Regions from separate parts of the Paenarthrobacter aromaticivorans genome, predicted to be linked through region 2. Evidence: riboswitches for the same ligand, from Rfam matches in the RefSeq annotation. Region 2 holds a riboswitch; each other region holds the start of a gene.

Region 1 (5,221 bases), on a different contig from region 2:
GGACGCTGCCGGCTGCCATGGCTGCAGATTGGCTTGTCTCGGCATGGGACCAAAACGCCGGGCTCAGGTTTGCGACTCCAGCTGCCGCCGCGATCGAAGAATCCGCAGCGGCCTGGCTCCTGGAATTATTGGATCTTCCGCGAGGATCCGACGTCGGGTTCACCACTGGCGCTACCACGGCCAACTTCGCGGGCCTGGCCGCCGGGCGTCAATACCTGATGGACGAGGCGGGGTGGGACCTCGCGGACCTGGGCCTGACCGGGGCGCCGCGGATCACTACGTTTGCCGGACGCGAACGGCACGCCGCCGTGGACCTCGCCCTGCGGTATCTGGGGCTGGGAGCATGCGTTCCCGTGGACACGGACCATCAAGGCAGGATCCTGCCGGACGCCCTCGCGGATGCCATGGATGAACAACCTGGACCTTCCCTCGTGTGCCTGCAGGCGGGCAATCTGCATTCCGGAGCGTTCGATCCGATGTCCGAAGCCATTGCGGTAGCCCACGACCGCGAGGCTTGGGTGCATGTGGATGGCGCATTTGGGTTGTGGGCGGCGGTCAGCCCACATCTACGCGGGCGGCTGGCTGGAGTAGAGGAGGCCGATTCGTGGGCCACCGACGCCCACAAAACATTGAACGTCCCGTACGACTGTGGCCTGGCCATCGTCTCCCGCCCCGAAGCCCTGAGACGCGCCTTCAGCATCCATACGAGCTACCTCATTGCAACCGAGACCGGACTGGGTGATCCGTTCGACAAAGTTCCGGAACTGTCCCGTAGGGCCCGGGGCATCCCCGTATGGGCTGCCCTGCGACAGCTGGGCAGGTCCGGAGTCATTGCCATGGTGGACAGGCTTGCCGCAAACGCCCGCGCGTTGGCGGAGGGCCTCGCCGGTATCCCGGGCGTGGAAATTCTGAACGACGTCGTTTTCACGCAGGTGTCGGTCGCCTTCGGCAGCGATGACCGCACTCACCGCGTCACCCAGAGACTCATGGCCGAAGGCATTGTGTGGATGTCAGGTTCCTCATGGCGCGGACGCGAAATCCTCCGGATTTCGGTGAGTAACTGGTCCACGGACGCAGGTGACGTCGCTGCCTCGATCGCAGCCGTTCGAGGTGCGGCAGAGGCCGAACCGGAAGCATAGCGACGTCCTGTTACAAGGCCGAGCGCGCCTTTTCCAGGTAAGCCATCAGCCCGGCCAACTGCTCAGCGCTCCACGGCAGTCCCGCGCTGATGGCCTGGCTGTTTTCCTGCCAGGCTGCACGCGCTGCAGCTTTGGTGTCCTCACTCGAGTGGAACATGGAACCGATACCGTCCCATGAGCGCACCCATTCCTGGACGGAGGGATCCGTGACGGGCCTCTCGGCTTGGACGTGCGCCAGTCCTTCTTCCACCAAGGCAGCCCACTGCTGCTTGGCGGCTTCGACTTTTTCTGCGCCGAGTTCTTCCCGCTTGTCCGCGAGTTGCTGGCGTTGTTCGGCTGTGAAGTTGTTTTCGAGCACGGTGATCATCTCCAACGTTGACATGAATTGTTCAGGGGTGGGCATGGCGTGTCCGTCCATGCGTGACAAGAGCTCGCCCAAACGGTTTTGGAGCGCTTGGAGCTGCTGGGCGTGCTCCTGCACATGGACCAACTGCTGCTGGAGGAGGCCCCGAAGGGACTCCGGATCATCCTCGGGCGTTTGCAGCGCCTTGCCGATGGCCGCGAGCGGAAGCCCCAGCATCTGAAGGGATCTGATCCGGTATAGCCGGCGCAGGTCGCCCTCCGAATACCGGCGATGACCGGACGGTGTCCTTTGGCTTGCGGACAGCAGCCCGATCTCGTCGTAATGGTGGAGCGTCCGCACGCTGACGCCACATGCTGTGGCGAGCTCACCGATGCTCCACGGTCCGGATCCCCTTGTTCCCGTCATGAGCACAACGCTAAGTCCTGACGTAACGTCAGGTGCAAGCCGGCGTCGTCCGATTTCTTAAACCTGGGAAGGCAGGTTAAACGCGAAAACCGCCCCGGTCCCGCCGTTGGCTGCAGTAATCCCTGCTGCGAACGGCGGAAAACGGGGCGGCAATCGTGCCCTGAACGTTTGAGCCCGCTGGGGTGGGCTCAAACGTGCTTATTGAGTTGGCTTAGTACCAGTTGTTGGCCAAGTGGAAGGCGAGGGCGGCGGAGGGGGAGCCGTAGCGTTCCTTGATGTAGTTCAGGCCCCACTTGATCTGGGTCTGGTAGTTGGTCAGCCAGTCATCGCCTGCAGTTGCCATCTTGGAGGCCGGCAATGACTGCACGATTCCGTAGGCGCCACTGGATGTGTTGGTCGCGGTGGTCCGCCAGTTGGATTCCTTCTCCCACAGTGTGTTCAGGGCAGTCATTTCACCCGGACCCCAACCGTAGTTTGCGAGGATGCTGGCGGCGTATGCCTTGGCAGCAGCGGGATCGTCCACGGCTTTGGGAGCCGCAGCAGCGGCCGCGGCTGCAGCAGCGGCGGCATCCGCAGCCTGCTTGGCGGCTGCATCAGCGGCAGCCTTCTCGGCGGCAGCTGCCTGGTCGGCAGCGGCTTTCTCGGCCGCAGCCTTCTCCGCGGCAGCCTTCTCGGCAGCGGCCTGTGCCGCAGCCGCCTGGTCTGCAGCAGCCCTGTCTGCAGCGCCCTTCTTGGCAGCAGCATCCAAGGACGCAGAGATTTCCGCTGATTTGTTGCTGACCTGGGCGGTAGCCTGCGTCTCGGACGCCTGGCTCGTTTCGGGGAGATTGAATGCGGCGTTTGCTGCCTGGCCGAGCGATGCAACGCCCAATGCTGCGGCAACGACTCCTGCAACAACTGACATTCGTTGCCCGGTCTTGCCGCGCCGTGCAGCGTTCTTCAGAACGGCTTGCGACTTCGTCAGGGGAGCAGTGTGTTCGTCACGGTGACGCGCGGAAGGGCGCGTCTGATCGTTGAATTCAGACATGTGTGATTACCTCTCAGCGCCTGCGGAGTTAGCTGTCGGGTTCGGATGAGGTCATCCGGCCGCGCGCGTAGCTGCGGCTTCACCCCAAGGGCAAGGAAAGTACTGTGCCCGGAGACTCTGGGTCCCCCGTCTCTGCCTCGAATGAGAACGGAACTCCGGGAAGTGGCAGAGCTCGGCGCATCCCGGGTGCGGGCCAGTTAGGGGCGACCCACCCTTTCGAAGGTACAGGAGGTTTCGGCTTAAGTCACATTTGGGTAACAGAGATCACGTTCACGGCGCGTCATGTTGCCCGATTCGTTATATGCGGTCGTTCAAAGCCGTAGGAAAGCGAAGAGCGAATTCGGTGTGTCCCGGCCGGGACGTCACTTCCACACTTCCCCCATGCGCCTGGACGATGGATTCGACGATTGACAGGCCCAATCCGGAGGTTCCTTCCGACCCCGATCTCGCCGCGTCAGCCCGGGCAAACCGCGAGAAGATACGGCTCTGGAACCCAGCGGGAATACCAGGCCCGTTGTCGGTGACTGTGACCACCGCACTACCGTCCGCGGAGAGCATGACGCCTGTGACCACCGTGGTACCTGGATCGGTGTGCTTGCGGGCGTTGGACAGCAGATTGGCCAGCACCTGATGCAGCTGGGTCGCGTCCCCGCGCACTGTAATGGGCTCGTCAGGGAGCTGGAGCTTCCATATGTGGTCCGGTGCCATCACCTTTTCGTCGCTGACGGTCTCGATCACCAGCTGCGTCAGGTCCACATCGGTGACTTTCAACGCCTGGCCTTCGTCCAGACGCGCCAACAGCAACAGGTCCTCCACAAGCGTGGTCATCCGTTCCGACTGACTCTGGACCCGTGCCAGCGATTTCCTGCCGTCCTCCGTGAAGTTCTCCGTCATACGAAGGAGTTCGGTGTACCCACGAATGGCGGTCAGCGGCGTCCGAAGTTCGTGGGAGGCATCGGCAACGAACTGCCGGACCTTGGTTTCGCTCTCCTGACGGGCTTCCAGGGCCCTGGAAACGTTGTTGAGCATTTGGTTCAAGGCGTGGCCAACGCTGCCAACTTCTGTTCCTGGATGGGAGGCCGACGGCGGTACGCGCACCGCGAGTGCCACTTCACCGGCGTCGAGGGGAAGGCGCGATACCTTGGTTGCAACCTCCGAGAGTTGCTCCAGTGGCCGCATGGTCCTGCGAATGATGACAGTGCCCGCGAGGCCGATCAGAACCAGGCCGCCAAGGGAAACAAACACCATGGTCCATACGAGCGAGGCCTCGGCGTTTTGCTTGTCAGCCAACGGTAGGCCCGTCACAATAATGTCGCCGTAGGGGGTCTCAACTGCCACCAGCCGGTAGTCGCCGTTGGACAATGAACGGTCAACGGGCCCCTTGTCGCGGGGGAGCGAGAGCAGGACCTGCTTGTCTTCTGCCGAGAGTGCCACGCGGCGACCGTTTGCGTTGAGGAAGCCCGAGTTGATGACCGCGGAACCATCGATCCGCGCGTTGAGCGTCCCGGCACCTTGGCCACGGGCCTCCAGTGGATCTGGCCGACCGCTTGAGGGAAAGCTCGACGGCGGCCTGCCGAATTCATTCGCGCGGCTTGAGGCCTGCTCCAACTGCTTGTCCAGTTGTTTGTTGAAGTACATGTCCATGGAGGCGTAACTAACCACTCCCACTGCGCTGCAAATAGCCACCAGCAAGGCCATCGCCACCAGGACCAACCTCGTGCGCAAATGCCAGGTGGAGGGATTGAGCCAGTTCCGCTGGGTCTTGCGGGTTACGCCTGAAGGGGTGGACAAGATTCAGTCCGCAGGCTTGATGACGTAGCCAGCGCCACGGACGGTGTGGATCATTGGCGGGTGGTTGGCTTCGATTTTCTTGCGCAGGTAGGAAATGTACAGTTCCACGATGTTGGCCTGCCCGCCGAAGTCATAGTCCCAGACCCGGTCCAGGATCTGTGCCTTGCTGACCACGCGCTTGGGGTTCTCCATGAGGTAGCGAAGCAGCTCAAACTGCGTTGCCGTGAGCTGGATGTCCTCGCCGGCGCGCGAAACCTCCCGTGTGTCCACGTTGAGGGTGAGATCACCCACCACCAGTTCCGCTGTATCCATGGCCGCAACACCCGAGCGTTGTACAAGACGGTGCAGGCGCAGGAGAACCTCCTCCATGCTGAAGGGTTTGGTGACGTAGTCGTCCCCGCCGGCGGCAAGGCCTACGATGCGGTCCTGGACAGCGTCCTTGGCCGTGAGGAACAGTGCGGGCACTTCCGGCGCGAAGGCGCGGATCCGGTTGAG
Region 2 (5,221 bases):
CGGAGTCTCCGACGCCCCCGAGCCAGCCGACACGACAGGCGATGTGCACACCGATCCGGATATGCGCCAGGACGAAGACGACGACCCCGCTGCCTCCGCCAATCCCGATCCGTTGGATGGCAACGTCACGGGACTTGAGCCCGGCGGCGGAGTTCCCCCGGGCGAAACCCCGCCGGCCGAGGGCAGCATGAGCAGCGACCAAGGGCACGAAGAGTAGCTCGTCGCCAAGCCGCTATCCCGTCGTTGCTCAACAACGGGATAGCGGCTCAACAACGTGATAACCGGCAACTGACGGACGCCCCGGGCTATGGCAGCCTCAGAATCTCCCCGAGGTCATAGTCAGCAGGCTCCTCCAGTTGGGAGTAGGTGCAGCTCTCCGGAGTCCGGTCCGGACGCCATCGACGAAATTGGGTGGTGTGCCGGAACCGGTCGCCTTCCATGTAGTCATAGGCAACCTCGATAACCAGCTCGGGCCGGAGGGGAACAAAGGAGAAGTCCTTGCCGGCGCTCCACCGGCTCTGCGCGCCCGGCATTCGGGAACCCGTAGCTGCGGCGTCTCCTTGATCGGCCCACTGACCCCAAGGATGTTCGCTGAACTCCGTCTGGTATGGCTCAAGTTCCGCCACCAGGCTTTCGCGCTTGGCCATGGGGAACGAAGCCACCACCCCCACGTGCTGCAGCTGACCGGCGTCGTTATACAGCCCAAGCAGCATGGATCCGACAACCTTTCCCGTTTTGTGCCAGCGGAATCCAGCCACCACGCAGTCCGCGGTCCGTTCATGCTTGGTTTTGAACATGACGCGCTTATTCGGCTGGTACGTCCCCCCGAGCGGCTTGGAAAGTATGCCGTCCAGCCCAGCACCTTCCAGCTGCACGAACCACTCCTGGGCTTGGTCGAGTTCCGTCACCGCCGGCGTAACGTACACGGGCGCCTCAGCCTTGGCCAGTGCCTGCTCCAAGGCAGCTCGACGCTCGGAAAACGGCTTGTCCATGAGGTTCTCGTCTCCCAGCGCGAGGATGTCGAATCCGATGAAGGAGGACGGGGTGCTCCCGGCAAGCATCCGTACACGGCTATCTGCGGGGTGGATTCGCTGCTGAAGGCCTTCGAAGTCGAGCCTGTTCCCAGCTATGAGGACGATCTCGCCGTCGATCACGCATTTGTCCGGAAGATTCTTCTGAAGGGCTTCCACCAGCTCAGGGAAATACCGTGTCATGGGACGTTCGTTGCGGCTGCCCAGGATGATCTCATCCCCGTCCTTGAAAACGATGGTCCTGAACCCGTCCCATTTGGGCTCAAAATGGCCCACATCAGGGATCGAAGGAACGGACTTGGCAAGCATGGGCGAAATGGGCGGCATCACTGGGAGGTCCATACGACTATGTTCTACCTGCCGCTCGCGGCTGAAGCTAGTCTTGGGCCATGGATATCTTGGCCGTTCTAGTGGCAGTGCTGGCAGCACCTGCCCTCGTTGCGGCCCTATGGTTCTGGGTCTCGCGCCAGAACAGCCAGGGGAAAGTCCGGCGCGGCGCCACGGGTGGGATGCTGGGAGTGGCGGACGAAATCTTCCGACCCGAAACCCATTACGCACACCAAGTCCAAAGGATCGAGCACGAGCTGCCAGCCCCGGCTCCGGCACCGGAGCCTAAGTCCTAAGGGACCTTCGCGCTGGAAGGCGTCCCGCCCGTTACATTAATGTGACTTTAGTATGGCGCTCATGTACGGTCTAAGAGCGACCCGTATCTCCGCTGGGCCGCTTCCGGGTTGACGCCGAGCTCTGCCGCAAACCGGGATCCGCCAGACTCGCGGCAGAGACGGGGGACCCAGAGTTCCCGGGCCTGATTTTCCATAGGCCCTTGGGGTGAAGCCGCCATGTGCGGCCGGACGGCCTCGTCCGAACCCGACAGCTAACCTCGCAGGCGTTGAGAGGCAACCACCATGTCCCCAACCATGGATCAGCCGCGCCGCGCCCAAATAGCGCGCGAGCGCACCCAGCCAACCGGACGCCGTCGGGCCCAACCCAGCGGATCCTCCACCAGCGCGCCAGCAGAAGGTTTAGAAGGCACGACGCCGGAACCCGCCACTGCTTCCACTCCCACCCCTGTGGCACCCACCACGCGCGCGGCCGCTCGCGCGGCAGAGCGTGCACGGGCAGCCCAGGCAGTTATTTCAGCTGAGACAGCTCCCGCTGAAACTGCTCCAACAGAAACAGCACCGGTGGACTCTGCTCCGGCGGATTCTGCTCCGGCGGGTTCTGCTCCCCTGGAGCAGGCAACTGCTGCGATTCCAACTGTTCAGGCGCCCGAACCGGTCGCGTCCGAACCGCCTGCGAATCCCGAGCCGGCCACCGCTGCCATCCCGATCGTTCAAGCGCCCATCCCTGCCGCTGCGCCCACCGCCGCCGCGCACGAACCCGAACCAGCCACCGCTGCGATCCCGGTCGTTCAGGCAACGAGCCCTGCCCAGCTCGCCGCGGCCGCGACCGCCGCTGCTGGTCTCGCAAGCCGGAAAGCCCTTCGCGCCCAGGAAACCGAGAGCAGTAATGCCCGTAAGGCGGCACCCGCTGCCGAAACCCTGGCAAGCGCCCCTACCTTCGGAGCTTCATCCGTGGGCGGGTCATCACGGGGTGGGTCATCTCGGGGTGGGTCGTCCTTCAGCCACGAACCACACGCCGTGCTCACCAAGGCGGCCTCGGTTAAAACAATGGGCCAGCGCATGGCAGTTGTAGCTGGAGCCTTGGGCTTGGTGTTGACTGTTGGCACCATGAGCCAGGCCTTCGAGCTTCCCTTCTTCGGGCAGGAAACGCCGACGAAGGAAGCCAGTGACGCAAAGACGGGTGGCGACAGCAGGCAGTCAACTTCGGCCGCCCCTGCACCCACCTCGTCCACCTCCACCGCCACCGCTTCGTCGGCCACCAGCGAGGCCGGACTGCCGGCAACTGTTGCAACGCAGTCGTCAGAAGAGGCACCCGCTCAGTCGCCGTCGTCCCTTCCGACTCCGCAGGTTTCACTTGCGGATCCTGTTTGGGTTCCTTCGGCAGTCCCGTCAGCTGTTGTTCCTGTGCCGGGCGTGACCACTCCTGTCCCAACCCAGCCGGCCCCGAGCCCGGTCCCGTCGGACACGGTTACCACCCCACCGGCCACGACCACCCCGACTCCAACGGGGACTCCGGCGCCCACTCCAACACAGACTCCGGCGCCAAAGCCGACCGGCAGCCCCAGCACCACCACACCGTCCACTGATTCACCCTTGGATCTGGACTCCGTACTTGACGGCGCCACAGGGATCTTGAAATGAGCACGCGGCTTCCCAGGACCAGCGCGCACGTCGGATGGCACGGCCGGTACTGCAGCAGCAGCCGCACTGCCACGTTCCGCAGTCGGATGGGCCGCTGGAGCTGCCAGCGGTTGCGCCGAGCCTAAGGACTCACGGCACCAGGAATCATCGCAATAGGAATAGCAGCAACAAGATGGGGCAGGCACCTACCAGGGTGTCTGCCCCTTGTGCTCCCTTCCGCACCTGATCCGGGGCCTAGATCCGGGGCCGCGAGGCCCACCTCTGGGCCTTCAGTGCGGCGTGCAACTCGAGCCTGATCCCACCGCTCAACGGATCAGCTCCGATGAGCTGGCGGATGCGGCCGAGGCGGTTGTAGATGCTGCTCCTGTGCAGATGAAGTTTCGCGGCAACGTCCTGCACTGAGCTGTCGTTGTCATAGAGCAGTTCCAACACGGGCAGGAGTTCGCCGTTCTTATCCTGGTCCTCCAAAGTCCTGAAATGAACGGAGCCCGTATCATCCCAGCCGCCCGGCGCCTGAAGACGATCGAAGAGTTGATAAACGCCCACCGCCCGGCTCTCCACCAGTTCCCCGAGGGGCGGATCCACGGCTGCGGCCTGCGCTGCCACCTTCGATTGCCTGTAGGCGCCTGCCAATTGCCGGATAACCTGGAACGGCTCACTGATGCCCAGGATCACCCGGTCCACTTTGCGGCCCGCCCGCTTTGCGAGCTCCAATTGATAGTGCACCAGGACCTGGGCGTGATCCGCCCTGCCACCGGATTCGCGGAACAGGACAACGGAATGCGTCTCCGTCCCGGCGCTGAACAGCGCGGCGTTGACACCAATGGTGGACTGCAGCGCTGCTGTTCGGTGCGTTAGCGTGGCGGCGATGGGGTCGACGTCGGTTCCGCCGCCGTCCGCGTCCAGGATGGTCACCAGTTGCCACGGACCGCGGCCTTGGATCTCCTTCCAACCGGCCACCGCTGCCACTGCGTTCGACTCGCCGGTGCAGGCCGCCAGAAACTCCTGCTCCCGCCTCCTGCGAAACTCTGACTCGGCCGTATTGGAATCGAGCAGCAAACCAGCCAACAGATCCAGTTCGTCACGCACGCCGGGCAATTCGGCGAGTATCGCCGTCGCGGTTTGCTCCTCAAGGTCCTGCTGCACCCATAAGTAGCCCACCCGAAAACCGCGCACCAACAGTGGGACGCAAACGCGCCCGAGCATGCCCAGCTCGTCGTTCGCCGGAACAACAACCGGGCGCACCGCCGTCGCGATGCCGTGGGAGAGCTGCCAAGCACTGACATCGCTCGGCACGCGTTTGCTCAACAGGAAGTTCACGCGGACGCGGTCGGCGTGCGACTGGTTGGAACTGTAGGCCAGGAGGACGCCGTCGAGGTCCTCCAGGGACAGCCCCCTGCCTAGCTTGAGCGCCACGCGTTCAACGATCTCCTCGACGTCCTGCTGCATCAAGAAAGCGTACCAACACAAGGCGACACCTGACGTCTCAGCCCTCGACAAATGTCGAGCTTGATTTGAGCTGTTCCTTGAATTTACGGGGTTTTCACTTGCGCCGAGCTGCGAGGTCCATGTCGCCTGCCTCACAGCCGGATTTATTCTGGAATCACAGCCCGCAGCAAATATCCGGCCGAAAAGCCGCTAACGATGGAGCCAGCAAATGATCATCGGCGTCCCCAAAGAAATCAAGAACAACGAGTTCCGCGTAGCCATCACGGCCGCAGGTGTCCACGAGTTCCGCACTCACGGACACACCGTTCTGGTTGAGCGGGGCGCGGGCCTGGGCTCGGGAATCACGGACGAGGAATACTCGATCGCGGGCGCCGAGATCGTTGCCGACGCGGACGACGTCTGGGGCCGGGCCGACATGGTCATGAAGGTCAAGGAACCCATCAAGGCCGAGTACCACCGCTTCCGCAAGGGCCTCAT
Region 3 (5,221 bases), on a different contig from region 2:
CTGGGACCAATATGAAGCGTGAATTCAAGGATGGCGGCCAGGGCCGTGGACACCACGATGCCGATCAGGATTGCCCCGCGGACCTTTCGCACCACCAACGCGATGGTCAGGACCAGGCCGACGGCGAACACCAACGTTGGCCAGCCCATCAGCTTGCCATCCACGCCAAGGCCGAGCGGGACCGTGGTGCCGGCGGCATCCGGGATGCGTCGGACGAAACCAGCGTTGACCAGCCCGATCAAGGCGATGAAGAGGCCAATCCCTACTACGATCGCCGTCTTGAGCGCTTCCGGGACGGCCCTGAAAACGGCCGTGCGGAATCCAGTCAGTACCAGGATGAGCATGGTGAGACCCGAAAGCACCACCAGCCCCATCATGTCCGGCCATGTCAGCCCCGGGTGGGAGGCAACCGTCACGGCGACGAATGCGTTCACTCCCAGGCCAGTTGCCACGGCGAAGGGGTGCTTGGCCCAGGCGCCCATGAGGATGGTGAGGATGCCCGCTACGAAGGCAGTGGTTGCCGCTACGGCCGTGAAGCCGAGTGATGCTCCGCTCGAGTCTGCCCCGGAGAGGATCAGCGGGTTCAGCACCACGATGTAGCTCATGGCGAAGAAGGTTGCGAAGCCGCCGCGAATTTCCCGCGAGTATGTGGACCCGCGCTCGGAGATCTTGAAGTAGCGGTCGATTGCAGAACCTTGTTTAAGCATGAAGGTCTCCGGGGATCGGGGGAGTTTGCTCTCAAATCCTATGCCCGCCAATGTGGGCTGCTGGAACGATTCGCCTAGTCTGTAAGGAAGCCAACACTAGGAGAAACCGCCCCATGCGTACCATCCGCCCGCTTCTGGCCGCCGTCGTAGCCGCTATCGCTTTCGCTTCCGCGTTGCTGTTTGGTGCAGCTCCGGCCTCCGCGCACGACGTCGCCGAATCAACAACTCCGGCCAACGGTGCCCGGGTGGCTGAAGTGCCGGCGTCGGTATCCATCACGTTCAACAACCGGCCACTTGCCATCGGTTCGGGCGTGACTGTCACCGCTGGGGGCGAAAACTGGGCAGATGGCGCAGTGGAAATCATCGACAACATGGCTGTTCAGAAGCTGCGTCCGGGCGCTCCTGCCGGCGAATACACGGTGGTGTGGCGCGCGGTCAGTTCAGACTCCCACCCAATCGAGGGAACCTTCAAGTTCACAGCTTCCGGGACAGGCACGACGACGGCGGGCGGCTCAGCAGGTGCCTCCCCTTCGGCTTCGGCGGTTGTTCCGACGGCGGGCACAGCCGCTCCCGGTACGGAAAATACTGAGCCGGCTCCGGCAGCTTCCCAACCATTCCCCTGGAGCATCGTTGGCCTCGCTGTGGTGGCGATCGCTCTTGTGATCTTCCTCGCCGTTACCGCGCGGAAGAAGCTCGCGGCTCCGAGCGAGCCGGATGGCGAAAATTCCCCGGAATAGCAGGGTTTTCTACATACTTGCGAAGATCTCGAAACGGTCACCGCGACACGCCAAAAACGAACCGCTCGTTACGTAAATGTGACTTTGGGGTGATCTTCCCGTACGGTTGTACTTGTGCCTGTTCCACGTAACGGGCATTTCCGGCCTGATTGCCTAGCTCTGCCGCAGTCCGGAATCCGTTCGCAGACAAACCTACGGCAGAGACGGGGAACCCATTTTGGCCCGCTTTCAGAGCGCGCCTTGGGGTGAAGTCACGAAGCTTCCGCTGAACAGCGGGGGATAGTGGCCGGGTGACTCCCATCCGAATCCGACAGCTAACCTCGCAGGCATCGGGAGAGGCTCTTTCATGTCTTCACGCATTCTTCGCGGCCGTCGTAAGGCGGACAGCGTACGTCCTAATCCGTTCATCTCCATCTCCAAGGCAGTTGCCAGCAACGCATCTGGCGCAGGTCGCCAGGCCGCTGTCATCGCAGCAGCTTCAGGCCTCGTCCTGACGGGCTCCATTGCTGCCCACGCAGCAGAGACCCCTGTCCAGCGCGACTCCAGCCCCGCTACTGTCGCCGAGACCGTAACTGAGGGTCCCACCAAGGTTGTTACGGCCGCATCCACGGCCACGATTAACTTCGAGCGCCCCGCGGTTGCTTCCGTGGCGGCTCCCGTCATTGAAAAGCCGGCTCCCGTTGCTCCGGCTCCGGTTGCCAAGAAGGCCGCGGCAACGACCACCGTCCAGGCATCTGCAACCACTACGGCTACCGCTCCTGTTGCGGCTGCTCCCGCTGCAGCTCCGGCTGTTGGTGGCGTCAACGCTGCCATGGTCGCCTCGGCTTACGCCCAGATCGGCATCATGCAGGATTGCACCGCCATGGTGGAAAGGGCCCTCGGCTCTGCAGGCATCCCGGTTGGGGACCTCGCACCCATGCAGTTCCTGAACTACGGCAAGGTTGTCAGCGACCCCCAGCCCGGTGACATGATCGTCCAGTCCGGCCACGTAGCCATCTACATCGGCAACGGCCAGGCTATCAGCGGAGGCATCAACGGCAACCAGACGGGCATCCACCCGATCAGCTGGCTCACCGCAACCGGCCCCATCACGTACGTACGCGCTGGCGCCTAAGCTTCACGCTCCAACTCAAAGGCCGGTGCCTTCGAGGACTCACGTCTTCGAAGGTACCGGCCTTCTGAGTTAATTTTTGTTCGTTTCAGGAACAGGCTTCGGTTGGCTCGACCATTTCCACGTTCCGGTTCCGGGCCAGAATTCCAGGCCAAGGGTTCTAGTCCTAGGTTCTAGTCCTAGGGGTTCTAGGCAAGGGCGATGCCTGGCCCGGCTGGGAGGGCCACCTTGGATGAGATCGCTTGCCCCACTGCCTTGGCTTGCCGCAGTACTTCCTTGGGCGTGGGCGTAATAAGTTCCCCTACGCCCACCAAGTGCATCCCGACGGCACGCATGGCTGCCGCGAAGTTCTGGCCTATGGCGATTCCCAGGTCGGCAAGCATTCGGCGTAGCTGGCTCTGCGCGCAGCGCGTCACCACGATGTGGTCGGCCAGGAGAACTCCGCTGGCTGTATGCACGGCCCACTGCCGCGGGGTGGACTCAAGGGGGCCATAGACGCTCAGCCCAGCCCTCAGGCTGGCCGTGTTCAGACTTGCGACGGGCCCGTATCCCAGCTGCGAGGACGAGTCTCCACCGAGGAAGTCAAGACGAACAGCGCGTGTGGTGGTGCGGACATCCAAGTGATGGCTGGCGGCGTAGTTGCGCAAATGGCGCAGGATTTCGTTGCGTTCCTGCATTGCCGCGGGGTCAGCTACGTCGCAGCGCTGGATCATTCCTGTGTGCACCGCCGGTCCGGTGGCCGATAAAGTACCAAAGCCATCCAGCACGATGGAACCTACGCCATAGCGGCTGAGTTCGCTGGCAACAGCCAAGCCGGAGAGACCGGTGCCGATCACCACGGTAGTAGTCCGTTCCGTGACGGAATCAGGAGTGAGTGACACTGCTTGGGTTCCTCCTTGACGTGTGTGCCTTTCGGCAGCGCGTGGGATCGCGTCCGAGTTCCCCAAGCGGCCGCAAATAAATGGCCGGGTTGTGTCCTGGGACACTTTTGCCGGCCATTCGGTGACTCGAACACTACCGAACTTTTTCTGCCATGGATAGCCTCCGCGACAGCGTGTTTTGGATGTTCATCCGCAGCGCAACCTGAAGGACGGAGAGCGTGCCAAAAACCGAGCCCGGACCGTTATCCACATACCCGATAGTCGCCTTGATTCGGCATTGCCAACCGAGAATAGTGGGCATTGGAAGGAGAACCCCACGGGTTCTTCGCCCTGGCTATTTGGTTGCACCAGCAAGGGAACACCGGTACGGAGAACCTCTGGCAGAATGGCCGGAACATCAAGCAGTAGGTGGAGAGGCGGGCCCCATGGACCAGCACGGCAGACACGTTGAAGAACCGCGGGACGGCGAGGACCAGGCTGTGGCGCCTGGCGGAATCGTCGTCGGAGTGGATGGTTCCGAGCACGGTCAATGCGCCCTTGTATGGGCTGCGCGTGAGGCGGACCGGCGCCAACTTCCCCTGCATATAGTCACGGCTTATTCGGTGCCGATCTTCGCAGCCTCCGGCCTCGACGGCGGATACGCCACTGTGGACGATTCCGTGATCCGCGAGGGCGCGGAAGCAATCGTCAAGCAGGCCATGGATAAAGTCTCCAGTTACAACATCGACGTCGACGCTTCAGTGGAGAATGGTGATGCCGCGGGTGTCCTCCTTGACCTCTCCGCGGACGCTGCCCTTCTGGTGTTCGGCAGCCGTGGCCGTGGTGGCTTTGTCGGGCGTCTCCTGGGCTCGGTCAGCAGCGCCTTGCCGGCTCACGCAAAATGCCCCACCGTAACGGTCCCGCTGTATTGCGCAGACCGTTTGGGCGAGAACACCGAGGACAAGCACATCAAGGCTGAGCACGCCAAGTCAGGGCCCCGCACCGTGGAAAACGTCGTCGCCGTTGGTGTGGACGGTTCGGAGCAGGCCCGAGTCGCTGTCCTTGAGGCGGCCGAACAAGCCCAGCGGATGGGCGCCAAACTGCGCGTCATTTGCGCAGTCCCGCAGTACAGCGGTTCATTGGCGTGGGTGCCGGCACCGTTGGACCGCGATGCCCTGTTCGCGGACATCAAAGTCCAATTGGATGCAGGTGTCGCCTGGCTCCGCAGCCACTTCCCCCAGCTGTCCGTGGAAACAGACCTCAGGGACGGCTCACCAGTCGACGTGTTGGTTGAGGCCAGCCGGGGCGTGGAGCTCGTTGTCCTGGGTACGCGTGGCCGGGGTGGTTTCGCGGGCATGCTCCTTGGATCCACCTCTGATGGGGTGCTCCATCACGCCAAGGGCCCGGTCCTCGTTGTTCCGGACCGCGAGGATCCGCGGCTGGCAGACCGGCCAAAATTCGGACCCATGCTCGGCGCGGCTTAGGGCCATGGCGCACACCGTCCATGGATAACCAGCAGCATGGGAAGCATAGGCAGGAAGACAGCACGGGCCCGGATGTAAACGGCCAAGTGTTCATTCGGGACATCGCGGACATCCGGGCGGACATGCTCCCCGAGGTAGGTGGCAAGGCCGCCAATCTCGGCGAGTTGAATGCCGCCCGCCTTCCAGTGCCCCCAGGCTTTTGCCTCACAACGTCCGCTTACCGGTACGCCCTTTCAGCGATTGGTATGGAGGAGATCTTCGCACTTCTGCAAGACGCCGGAGCTTCTGACCTTGACGAACTGAATAGGCTCGCCACCCGGGC
Region 4 (5,221 bases), on a different contig from region 2:
CCGGGCTCGGACTTGATGATGGAGGATGCGTCCAGGAAGGGGGCTTTGTTGGTGGCCGCGGCAAACTTGGAACCGAACTCACCGAAGGACAGGTGCTGGGCCTTTTTCTCAACCAGCCCAAAAGCCGCTACATCCCAGAAAGCAGTGGAACCGCCGACGCCGAGGACAACCTCGTAGCCCTCAGGTGCACGGAAGAACTGGCTGAGCCCTTCGCGGACCGAACCCACCAGGTTTTTGACCGGCGCCTGACGGTGGGACGTGCCAAGAATGGTGGTCGATGCGGCAGACAGGGCCTGGACCTGTTCCGGGCGGACCTTGGACGGTCCCGCGCCGAAGCGTCCGTCCTTGGGCAGCAGGTCGGCGGGAATAGTGATGCTGTTGTCGCTCACGTGTGGCTCCAATGGGTATCGGTTAGAGAGGGGGAGGTGGGCAGGTGGCATCGGCTGCCCCTTCGACTCCCTCATTCTGCCTGACCGGACCCACCGTCAGGAATCTGCGGTTGTCATAGTCCGCCACGTGGAATGCCGGAGCACCACAGGCATTGCGGCCAAGGGAAAAATTATCCAGAGTAATTCCAAATAAGCTAGGCTGGGGTTACGTTCCTGAGGTGTCGGTTGGACACCGTCCACCTTGGCTGGGACGCGGTACGGTGGAGATTACGCAAGAAATGCGTTCGAGGAGAGCTGAGCTGGATGACGGATCTGATCGATACCACTGAGATGTATCTTCGGACCATTTTGGAGCTTGAAGAAGAGAACATCGTGGCTCTTCGAGCACGCATTGCGGAGCGTCTGCGGCACTCGGGTCCCACGGTTTCCCAGACCATTGGACGCATGGAGCGCGATGGCCTGGTGATTGTGTCCAACGACCGCCATCTGGAGCTGACCGAAGTTGGGCGCAAGCGGGCAACCGAAGTCATGCGGAAGCACCGCCTTGCCGAGAGGCTCCTGGCGGACGTCATTGGTCTGGACTGGGCGTACGTTCATGACGAAGCATGTCGCTGGGAGCACGTCATGAGTGAACGGGTGGAGCGGCGGCTCTATGAATTGTTGGAACACCCCACCGAGTCACCGTATGGCAACCCCATCCCGGGTTTGGAAGCCCTTGGCGGTCTCGCCAACCAGCCCCTTGCCCGCCTGGACGTGAACCTGCTGCATGCGATGGACGGGTACGCTGCCGATTCCCGTGTAGTGGTCAGCCGGCTTGCTGAACCCATCCAGGTTGAGCCCGAGCTCCTCACCCAGCTCGATGAAGGCGGAATTCGTCCCGGCGCGAGTGTCTCCTTGGAGCGGGTGGGGGAGTACATCTCCGTCCGCGTTCCTGGCATTGAAGGAGCACTGGAGCTGCCTCCCGAGGTAGCTGCGCACGTCTTCGTGGCCGTCAACTGACTCTGACTTTCCCGGACCGCGGGGGTGTCAAACCTCACTTTGGGATGGCTGGCACGCGCGTGACCTGCGGATTTCCGCGACTGATGATATGGGGACACCCACAACACGGTCGTTTGGAAAGATAACGAATTTATTACTGCGGGCTTTAATCGCCTATAGTTATCTACTAGCGCCGATACCAAAGCGTTACCTGATCTGGAGCCGAGCTCTGCCAGCAGATCAGGTGTGTCATCAACTACTGGCAGAGGCGGGGGAACCACAAGCGGCTGCCTAAAGAAGCAGCCTTGGGGTGAAGTCCGCAGCAGAAGTGCCTACTAACGCAAGTCCTTCCGGGGACACCTGTGTGCCGTTTGCGCTTCGTGCGGACCGGGTCTTTGAACTCTCTGACCCGAATCCGACAGCTAACTTCGCAGGCTTTCCAGAGAGGAACAGAGTTTGACATCGCAGAACGTCAGGGGCCGCCGCCGCGCGTCCGGCCCCGCTGCTGAGCTGCGGCCAGCCCGCGCCGCAATGGAGATCCGGCCACGCGACACCCCGCGTCAGGTGCGCCGCCGTAAGAGCCCGTTGCGCCAGGTAGCCGACTTCGCCGCAGCCAGTGGTGTCGGGCAGAAGGCCGGTGTCGCGCTTGCCGCCACCGGACTTGCCCTGACTGTAGGCCTGCCTGCCACAAGCCCCGTCATGGCCACGTCCGAGTCCGGTCAGGCCGAGTCGGCCCTCTCCGTGCCCGGTGGCAGTCAGCCCGAAGTTTCTGCAGCAGCCTCTGCCAAAATCGATTTCAGTCGTGCAGCAGTCGCTACCGCCGCTGACCCGGACGGCAAGCTCAAGCAGTTGTTGAGCGCCCAGTCAGCGGGAAGCATACAGCGCGCCTCCTCACTTGGCACCTTGGGAAGTCCGCTGGACAAGCTGGTCACGGCATCGCCGTTTGGCTACCGTGTCAGCCCCCTTACCGGCGGCACCGGCGACTTCCACCGTGGCCAGGACTTCGTAGCCCAGTGCGGAACCGCTGTTCACGCCGCAGCTGCGGGCAAGGTCACGTTCGCCGGGTGGCATGAGTACGGCGGAGGCAACCGGGTCGTGATTGATCACGGCAACGGCCTTGAGACCACGTACAACCACCTGTCGTCCTTCAACGTCAAGGTGGGGCAGACTGTCAGCCGCGGCGATACCGTCGCGCTGAGCGGCACCACAGGAGCATCTACCGGCTGCCATCTCCACTTCGAGGTCCAGGTAAACGGCGAAGTCGTAGATCCCATGGGCTGGCTGTAAGCAAGTTGATGGTTGTCTATCGCATTCATGACACGCCCCGTGACCTGAATGTGACATTCACGAACATCTGTTGTACCGTCTAAAGCGCATCGGCTTTTTAGGGGGCCGATGCACTTGAGTGGATTGCCTAGCTCTGCCACCACTCAAGGTCCGTTCGCAAAAATCGTCTGGCAGGGGCGGGGGAACCAATTTTGGTCTTCGAGTCAGAAGACCTTGGGGTTAAGTCGCAAAAGCTTCCTTGAAGCGGCGCGGCCGGATGACTCCCATCCGAATCCGACAGCTCACCTCGCAGGCATTGGGAGAGGCTACCTTCGTGTCATCACGCACTACCCCTGCGCGCCATCGCGCCGAATTGGTTCGCACGAACCCGTTGAACACCCTTTCCAAGGCTGTCTCAACCAATGCAGGCACCGTAGGCCGCCAAGCTGCCGTTCTGGCCGCAGCCTCGGGGCTCGTTCTCAGCGTTGGACTCCCGGCCCAGGCCGCTGACACCGACGTCTCCAAGTCAGAATCCTCCAGCACCCAGCAGCTGGTCGCCACCGCAGTTGTTACCGCGGAGCCCACCGCAACGGTTTCCTTCGAAAGCCCCGTTGTGGCTACCAAGGAAGCTCCCAAGGTTCAGCGGGCCTCCCAGCGCACGGCAACCGAAGGCCAAGCGAACGGCACCCTCGCTTCCCTGTCCTCCAGCGCCAAGGATGCCGCTTCAAGCGCCGCGGCCTCAGGACTTGCAGCAATTGCTTACACCGGCATCGGCCACCCCTACGTTTGGGGCGGCACTTCCCCCAACGGCTGGGACTGCTCCGGATTCACCCAGTGGGTTTACGCCCAGGCCGGCATCAGCATCCCCCGCGTCAATGCCTGGACGATCATGACGCCCACCAGCACCCCTTCCCCCGGCGACCTCGTCGTGCAGAACGGTGGAGCCCACGTGGGCATCTACGTCGGTAACGGCATGATGATCAGCGCTTTGAACCCCAGCCAGGGCACGCTTCTGCACTCCGTGGCTTCCACCGGCACATCCTCGTTCTACACCCTCCGCTAGAAAATCCCATTCGGGGTAAGCCAGCATGCCCCCCAAGTGCTGGCAGCCCATTACCCGCGTGCGATCCCAGCGTGCGCGGATACGAAAAGAGAGTAATCATGACCAGTGCACACAAGGTTGCACGGCATCGAGCTGAGGCCCCCAAGACCAGCTCACTTGCCGTCATTGCCAAGGCTGTCAGCGACAACGCCGGTGGCGTTGGCCGTCAGGCAGCAGTGATCGCAGCTGCATCGGGCCTTGTCCTGACCAGCGGCGTTGCTGCAAATGCTGCCGACACCAACGTCCAGCGGGAATCTACATCTGCGTCTGCGCTTGACGTGCAGTCGGTTGCCCAGGCCACCATTGCTGCCGATTCCAGCGTTGCCATCTCCTACGAGCGCCCTGTGGTCAAGACTGTGGAAGCCCCGGCTCCCGTCGTCGAGAAGGCCGCTGCCAAGGAAGCTCCGGCAGCCGGTGGCACCGCTACTTTGGCGGTCAACTCGGATGCGTCTGCAGCCAAGGCGCCTGCTGCATCCAGCGGCCTCGGTGCGGCTATCGCTGCAGCGGCCTACGCACAGCTCGGTGTCACGCAGGACTGCACCATGCTGGTGACCAACTCGCTGGCCGCAGTCGGTATTCACTTCCACGATTGGCCGGCCGGCTACCTCTCCCTCGGCCGCACGGTCAGTGCAGCTGAAGCCCAGCCCGGCGACCTCGCTTACTATGCCAACGGTGGCTTCGGCGGAATGGCGCACATCGCTGTTTACGTCGGCAACGGCATGGCAGTCCACGGTGGATGGAACGGATCCACCACGGCACTGTTCAGCGTGAACGTTGGCTCCGGCCCGGTTTTCATCCGCGTCAACGGCTGATCAAGTACTCCACAGAACACCCCGCAGGCGCAGGCCGGCGGGGTGTTCTGCTTTAACTATCGCGGCGACTCAACCTCGTGGTGACACCCATTTACGTCGCTGCCACTCAGACGGGCTGGCGACGCCCAAATATAGGTGTCGCCGGCCCCGTTTGCGTGGCTCTAGCGAACTTCCGCGTCCTCAGCAAAAGTGTCCCGCACATGAACTTTCGCCAACACCGCAGGCGAAACGGCGGAAAAATTCGTTGATACGGCATATAAGTGCTTACCCTTGTGTTGTCGATCCACAGCCCGTACAAGCAGAGGGCAGCCGGCCCTCGTGCCCCTGACGGGTGCGGCCGTGAAGAGGTACGTGCATGCGCACACTCGTTCTGAATGCTGGATATGAACCGCTGGCGGTAGTAACCTTCCGCCGGGCGCTGGTCCTTGTGCTGACTGGAAAAGCTAGCGTGGTGGCCGAAGGCGACGAGCCTGTCGTCGGGCCACAGGAGATTCTCGGAAGACCATCCGTGATTCTTCTTAATCGCTACATCCGGCCCCGGTACAACAGGATCACTGCCGTGAGCCGCCGCGGTGTCCTCCGCCGCGACGGCCATCGCTGCGCCTATTGCGGGAAAACAGCCCACACCATAGACCACGTCCACCCCAAATCCAGGGGCGGCGCGGATTCCTGGG

What was found. A riboswitch is a leader RNA that binds a small molecule or an ion and turns the genes downstream of it on or off. The one in region 2 is predicted to bind cyclic di-AMP.
Region 1: linked by a shared signal. The riboswitch ahead of KSW38_RS00510 (aggregation-promoting factor C-terminal-like domain-containing protein) and the one ahead of KSW38_RS17790 (hypothetical protein) in region 2 are both predicted to bind cyclic di-AMP.
Region 3: linked by a shared signal. The riboswitch ahead of KSW38_RS02430 (NlpC/P60 family protein) and the one ahead of KSW38_RS17790 (hypothetical protein) in region 2 are both predicted to bind cyclic di-AMP.
Region 4: linked by a shared signal. The riboswitch ahead of KSW38_RS16660 (M23 family metallopeptidase) and the one ahead of KSW38_RS17790 (hypothetical protein) in region 2 are both predicted to bind cyclic di-AMP.

What each region holds. Positions count from the first base shown of each region.
Region 1 is NZ_JAHOPC010000001.1:110,481-115,701, reverse strand. It holds gene KSW38_RS00520 (pyridoxal phosphate-dependent decarboxylase family protein) at 1-1,139, shown strand, start outside; gene KSW38_RS00515 (MerR family DNA-binding transcriptional regulator) at 1,150-1,908, opposite strand; gene KSW38_RS00510 (aggregation-promoting factor C-terminal-like domain-containing protein) at 2,120-2,935, opposite strand; cyclic di-AMP (ydaO/yuaA leader) riboswitch at 2,941-3,098, opposite strand; gene KSW38_RS00505 (sensor histidine kinase) at 3,233-4,726, opposite strand; gene KSW38_RS00500 (response regulator transcription factor) at 4,730-5,221, opposite strand, start outside.
Region 2 is NZ_JAHOPC010000012.1:81,835-87,055, reverse strand. It holds gene KSW38_RS17805 (DUF6480 family protein) at 1-217, shown strand, start outside; gene KSW38_RS17800 (ATP-dependent DNA ligase) at 306-1,373, opposite strand; gene KSW38_RS17795 (hypothetical protein) at 1,421-1,654, shown strand; cyclic di-AMP (ydaO/yuaA leader) riboswitch at 1,784-1,934, shown strand; gene KSW38_RS17790 (hypothetical protein) at 1,937-3,295, shown strand; gene KSW38_RS17785 (PucR family transcriptional regulator) at 3,530-4,747, opposite strand; gene ald (alanine dehydrogenase) at 4,953-5,221, shown strand, end outside.
Region 3 is NZ_JAHOPC010000001.1:505,081-510,301, reverse strand. It holds gene KSW38_RS02440 (NCS2 family permease) at 1-707, opposite strand, end outside; gene KSW38_RS02435 (copper resistance CopC family protein) at 821-1,444, shown strand; cyclic di-AMP (ydaO/yuaA leader) riboswitch at 1,619-1,787, shown strand; gene KSW38_RS02430 (NlpC/P60 family protein) at 1,791-2,558, shown strand; gene KSW38_RS02425 (NAD(P)/FAD-dependent oxidoreductase) at 2,744-3,436, opposite strand; gene KSW38_RS02420 (universal stress protein) at 3,862-4,899, shown strand; gene KSW38_RS02415 (PEP/pyruvate-binding domain-containing protein) at 4,920-5,221, shown strand, end outside.
Region 4 is NZ_JAHOPC010000011.1:30,574-35,794, forward strand. It holds gene serC (phosphoserine transaminase) at 1-389, opposite strand, end outside; gene KSW38_RS16655 (iron-dependent transcriptional repressor DtxR) at 693-1,388, shown strand; cyclic di-AMP (ydaO/yuaA leader) riboswitch at 1,588-1,817, shown strand; gene KSW38_RS16660 (M23 family metallopeptidase) at 1,824-2,654, shown strand; cyclic di-AMP (ydaO/yuaA leader) riboswitch at 2,800-2,963, shown strand; gene KSW38_RS16665 (C40 family peptidase) at 3,025-3,696, shown strand; gene KSW38_RS16670 (NlpC/P60 family protein) at 3,795-4,547, shown strand; gene KSW38_RS16675 (HNH endonuclease) at 4,903-5,221, shown strand, end outside.